DNA from 2 places in the Rheinheimera gaetbuli genome. Region 2 is predicted to be linked to the other one. Evidence: predicted binding sites of a transcription regulator. Region 2 holds the regulator's gene; the other holds the start of a gene.
The links. The regulator LexA, encoded in region 2, represses DNA repair genes until DNA is damaged. The targets are predictions, from matches to a motif close to TACTGTNNATATNNACAGTA.
Positions count from the first base shown of each region.

Region 1: umuD (translesion error-prone DNA polymerase V autoproteolytic subunit) is a predicted target of LexA. The motif match lies at 1,299-1,318, and genes of this name have one in related genera.

Region 1 is NZ_BAAGTL010000004.1:170,204-173,353, reverse strand. Features, by position in the region: gene umuC (translesion error-prone DNA polymerase V subunit UmuC) at 1-859, opposite strand, end outside; gene umuD (translesion error-prone DNA polymerase V autoproteolytic subunit) at 856-1,287, opposite strand; gene ACYVIC_RS04955 (hypothetical protein) at 1,639-2,145, opposite strand; gene hsdR (EcoAI/FtnUII family type I restriction enzme subunit R) at 2,385-3,150, opposite strand, start outside.
Region 2 is NZ_BAAGTL010000024.1:189,583-192,732, reverse strand. Features, by position in the region: gene plsB (glycerol-3-phosphate 1-O-acyltransferase PlsB) at 1-1,446, opposite strand, end outside; gene lexA (transcriptional repressor LexA) at 1,584-2,210, shown strand; gene coxB (cytochrome c oxidase subunit II) at 2,588-3,150, shown strand, end outside.

The sequences.
Region 1 (3,150 bases), on a different contig from region 2:
CCTGCTGCTCCTGGCGTAACTTTTTGCAGGCGCGGCTGATGTATTCACTTATAGCCTCCCGCATGTATTGTTTGTCGGTAATGCGTTCACCAAAAGCCCGACTGCTGACAATCTGTTTTTTCGTCGGCGCGATTTCCTCCAGCGCGATACAAGACTCGCCATTAAGTTCACGCACGGTGCGCTCTACCACTACCGAGAAATGCTGCCGGATATATTTGGGGTCAGCATCTGCAAGTTGTAGTGCCGTATTGATACCCAGCTGCTGCAATCGCTTTGTTAGTTTACCGCCAATGCCCCAAACTTCATTTACTGGCAGCAGTGCCAGTAACTTTCGCTGCCGTTCATTACTGGTTAAATCCACCACGCCGCCTGTTTTATGCCATGTTTTGGCTGCATGGTTGGCAAGCTTTGATAGGGTTTTAGTCGGCGCTATGCCAACACAAACAGTTATGCCTATACACTTTTGAATAGTCTGTCGTATCGTGAGGCCAAAGTCGGTTAGACCTTTGTGATAACTGACACCAGTCAAGTCCAGAAACGCTTCGTCTATTGAGTATACTTCAACACGGGGAGCCAGATTTTCTAGGGTACTCATGACCCGCTGTGACATATCAGCGTATAAGGCGTAGTTAGAAGAAAACGCCTTGATGCCGTGTTTTTTCATTAGCTCTCGCACCTGAAACAACGGCACTCCCATCTTGATACCGAGCTTTTTGGCTTCTCTTGAGCGAGCGACTACGCAGCCATCATTATTGGAGAGTACAACTACGGGGGTGTTTACTAAGTCTGGCCGGAATAATTTTTCACAGCTAGCATAGAAGTTATTGCAGTCCACCAGTGCGAACACATCAGGATTCATTTGCGTTTTAATTGCCGGACAATGTTAGTCACCACACCGAAAATATTTAGCTCATCACCATCACGTAACTTTATGGGTTGGTACGCCGGATTGCGAGGTAACAGCAGAAACTTTGGATGGGTGCATAGCTCTTTCACCGTAAATTCACTGCCAATGGCAGCTACTACTATGTCGCCATGTTCAGCATCTATTGAACGGTCTACTACAAGTACATCACCATCATAAATACCGGCCTCAATCATCGAGTCGCCTTCCACACGAACAAAGAAAGTCGCATTCGGATGGCGAATACACAGCTCGTTTAGATCGAGTGTGCGTTCAACATAGTCCTGGGCAGGAGATGGGAAACCAGCTTTAACAGGGTCACTATAAAACGGGATCGGGCGCTTTGGCCAGTTATCGGCATTGCCTATAAATACTGCTGACATACAAACCTCAAAACTGTATATAAATACAGTATATCAGTCGTGCAGAAATTGGCAATTTACGTTATGACATAAATTACTTCCGATTTTGAGCGCTAACTTGTCAGGTGGTAAAACAATTTGAAGATGGCTAAGGATAAGGGGTTGAGCTACTTGCACTTGCTTTGGCAAATATATAGCTGTTGGATAGGTGTTCATATCAGCTACACACCATCATTCGTTATTTATTTCAGAAGAGATTATGCGTGTTTACTAGTAGTCTAGTTTTGCTGGATTGGAGTGTGATGGTGACTTCTCAGGATGTTTTAACCACCAATTATGCGATTTTTAAAGCAATCCGTGCTCGTTAGTGAACTATCTCCGTTTTAATTTAATTTTGTATTTTCCCCATCGATTTTTATCTGCGGGTAATCCTTTTTGTCCGATGAGAGAACTGTTGACAGGATGAGCCTGAAGATATGAGTGTATTGCTGTGGGAAAATTATCTTCTGTTAAATGCTCATAGTTCAACTTTTGCACGTTCTGCTTTGGCGGCATACCCTTTGACAACTTTCCCAAGGGAATTTCTGCCCAATGCACAGCTTGGGCTTTTGATAGTAACCACCTTCCTTGTTCGTAGTTTACAAGTCTTCCTTTTTTGTTATTCCACTTTAATTTCCCGAAGACTTCAAACCACTCGATTATGAAATTTGGCTCGAGCATTTCGGATTTGATTACTAGCTCCACAAGTTGGTTTGCATACTGAATATTGCCCATGCGTCCTTGCTCTAACGCAAAGACAGCCAACTCTTGTATGTCATCAGTAAATTTCTGAATATCGTTAAATACTTCTTCAACTGACTGTCTAAAGTTTTTCGACATATTTTCAACTTTGATAAAATTAACGTCCGGTTTTTGACAGACTTGGAGCAGCACAAGGAAAAAAGGTGTCTCAGCCCTGAGAGGTAACAATACACCACTCAGGTACTTTTTAGCATGGTACGAATTGCAAAATTTTAATTTTCAAAGTTGCTTTTACTTGCCCTAAAGTAAGAGAAAATAAGCCTCATAAGTTTGTTAACTAAACCCTGTTAAAGATTCATCCTGCATCTCAATTGCCTCTACCTCTCATACAAATGCCGCTGAAAACCAATAAACGTTTCGCGGATAGCGGCCGTGGTACCTAACTCTTTTACTGCGTCGCCAATGGTATGGTATTTCAGTTCAATTAAGCTGCGCATTTTGCTGGTAGAAAGCTCTGCTACACCGTCTTCAACGTACTTACTCAGGACAAAATCGATAAATTGTTGCTGTTTATCGTTACTAAACGCAGCCTTAATTCCGGGTTTAGCCACCGCAGCACGCTGGTCACGGCTCATTGCTTCCCTGTTATAGGCCACATAGCGCAGCACGTCGTAAACGTCGCTGTCTTTGGCATCTATCAGATCTTTCATGCCTTCTAGCTTTTCTTCGTCGTAGCCGGCTTCTGAGAGGCTATTGAGAAGCTTTTCTCTGGTGGCCGGGTCACTCCAGATTTCACGTAGCTGATCTTCGTTCTCGAAATACTGTGGCAAGTCTGAAAACAGCCGTTCAACAAATTCTTTCGCGGTAATCGGTTTATCGCCAAACCAATACATTACCGATGAGATATGTTTTATTTGCCGGGTTTTGCCATCACTCAGTTCGATGGTGATTTTCTCGGTTTTTTGGCAAATACAAGGTGTGCTGTTACATACCTGGCATTCGATCGGCTCACAACTACAGGGCGCGCTACCACAAACAGTACAGGCCGGCGGTTCACACAGACAAGGCTCGCTTTCACATTCGGCACAAGGCGCTTTTGGACAACCGCATGGGCTAAAGCCACAAATGCTACACGGTACTTTT
Region 2 (3,150 bases):
TTGATTCAAATAGTTGTTAAGTGTCAATGGCTGGCCAAAATTAACAAATCCATAGCCATAATTGCGCAGGTTGCGTATAGCTTTCAGCACACCCCAGATGGATTCTTTCTGTTTGCCAGAGCCTTTCAATTCGCGCAGGTAAGTATTTACTTCCATTACGTGCTCATAGCCCAAGTATACCGGCACCAGCGTTACCGGGCGCTCTATACCGCGCAACATGGATTGCAGTGTCATTGCCAGCATGCCGGTTTTGGGCTGCAACAAGCGGCCAGTGCGGCTGCGGCCTCCCTCGGTGTAATATTTTATCGAATAGCCTTTTGCAAACAATTGACACAGGTATTCGCGAAAAACTGCCGAGTACAGCTTATTACCACTAAAACTGCGGCGGATAAAAAACGCTCCGCCACGGCGGAAAATTGGCCCAGCTGGCCAGAAATTCAAGTTTATGCCGGCGGCTATATGTGGCGGTACTAAACCTTGTTGGTAAATAACATAGCTCAACAACAGATAGTCCATATGGCTACGATGGCAGGGGACATAGACGATTTCATGGCCCTTTTGTGCCAGGTCGCGCAGCATGTCAGCGTTGTTAACATTGATACCGGTGTACAGCTTGTGCCAGAGCCAGCGTAACACGCGATCACCAACCCGCAGTGTGGATGCACGGTAATCTGCTGCAATTTCAAGCAATAATTTGCGCGCTTCCGCCCGTGCTGAGCTAGAGGATATTTTTTTGCTGCGCGCTTCATCGTCAACGGCTTTTTTCAGCGCGGGTGCGGCTAACAGCGCATTAAATAACTGGGCGCGATTGACCAGTTTCGGGCCGGTTGCAGCCAGACGCTGTCGGTAAAAATGAAAGCGTGACATACGCAACAGTTTATGTGCGGTATCTTGCTCTGCGCCAAACTGAGCGGACATCTGCTGCAAGGACACAGCCCGACTAAAGCGAACCAGCGTGTGACGGCCTGAAATCAACACAATTAATAATTTTGCCAGCCAATTTGGCGCATGCGCCTCGCCCAATAGCCACTTGATGCTATTTTCTTTGCCCGGTGCCCGTCCCCATAGCAACGCCAACGGCACCAGCTGGGCATTCAGTTCCGGATTAGTCAAATGAGCATGCAATAGTGCCTGGCCCTGGGCAAGGGCTGTGGTTTTACCGCGCTTAAGTAGTAGTGTGTGTGGCTTTTCTAAAAACAAAGTACGTGGATGCTCAGTACCGTTTAGCGTGACGTTACCGGCAGGATCGGGCAATGCAAGTTCAGCACAAATGTGCCTGATTGCCGCCAGATCGGCTGCTGACTCGGTAGTGCAGATGTAAAAAAGCGGCCTGGCTTGATCCAGTGCTAGATCGGAAATGGGTTGCTCGGGAACGATTTTGTACTTCAGCAGCGGCCACATGGGCCATTTTAACAGGGCTGCAAACAATTTTACCGACCGAAACATTGCTCTTCTTCCAAATGTAAAAGTTGGCTAGCATAACATGCCCGGCTGGTACGGAAAAACGTCCGTCGCTACAGAAACTTGCAATTACAGTGCACCTGTATATACTCACAGTATTCACTGTACAGGTAAACAGCACTATGAGACCTCTAACGCCACGGCAAGCAGAGATCCTGCAATTAATAAAAGATTATCAGCAAGACACAGGTATGCCTCCCACGCGGGCAGAAATCGCCCAGCAACTTGGCTTTAAATCGGCTAATGCTGCAGAAGAACATTTAAAAGCGCTGGCAAAAAAAGGTGTTATTGAAATGATGCCCGGCACGTCACGTGGTATCCGTTTGATGGACAGCGCTCAGAATGATGCAGCAGAAGAAACAGGTTTGCCTCTGATTGGCAAGGTAGCCGCCGGGCAACCTATCCTGGCGGCAGAGCACGTGCAGGACCACTATAAAGTTGATGCTAGCTTGTTTAAACCGCATGCAGATTTTTTGCTGCGGGTGCAGGGGATGAGTATGCAGGATATCGGCATTTTAGATGGTGATTTACTGGCCGTGCATAAAACTAATATTGCCCAGCCTGGGCAAGTAATAGTGGCTCGGGTAGGTGATGATGTTACCGTTAAACGTTTTCAACGTGAGGGGAATACGGTATTGCTGCAAAGTGAAAATAAAGATTTTAATGTGATTAAAGTTGATTTACGCGCACAGTACTTCGCTATTGAAGGTTTGGCTGTAGGCGTTATTCGCAATGGAAGTTGGTTGTAATTTGTACTTAGCTCAATAAGTTAATTTACCTAAAAGCGCTGGTATGACCACTGAGGTTTGCCGGCGCTTTTGTTATTTAGGGGTTTACACTGAGCCAGATTTGGATAATTCTTAAGCTGAAACTGATTAAATAATAACAATAAGGTCAGTTCCGGCTTCAGCGCTAGCCCAGAAGCCTAAGTACAATAACAATAATAAACTGATGAAACTTCAGACATGGGTTCGGTGTGGGTGAGTAAGAACCGTGTAGTACTGTGTACTTAGTTTCTGCAGTTTGCTTTGCAAAATGACAGAGGAGAAGTCCAGTGACGAAAACGCGTTGTCTTCGTTGGTCGCTGCCAACCCTGCTTTTAGCTGCAACAGCTAATGCAACGGATATGCCCTTGAATATGACCCAAGGCGTAACGGAAATCAGTCAGCAGGTTTACGATCTGCACATGACCATTTTCTGGATCTGTTGTGTAATTGGTGCAGTGGTGTTTGGGATCATGTTCTGGTCCATATTTCGACACCGAAAAGCGCGTGGGGTGCAGCCAGCCCAATTTCATGAAAGTACCAAAGTAGAAATACTCTGGACCGCAATACCAGTAGTAATACTGATTATCATGGCTATTCCGGCCACCAAAACTTTGATTGCAATGGAAGATACGACAGAAGCTGATGTCACTGTGCTGGTTACCGGCTCGCAGTGGAAATGGCATTACAAGTACCTTAACCATGATGTCGAGTTTTACTCGCTGCTTGCCACTCAAAAAGAGCAAATAAACAACAAATTTGCCAAAGGTGAAAATTACCTGCTGGAAGTTGACCGGCCTTTGGTTATTCCTACCGGAAAAAAAGTGCGCTTTCTCATGACATCTGATGACGTTATCCATTCATGGTGGGTGCCGGCATTTGCGGTGAAAAAAGATGCCAATCCCGGCTTTATTAATGAAGCATG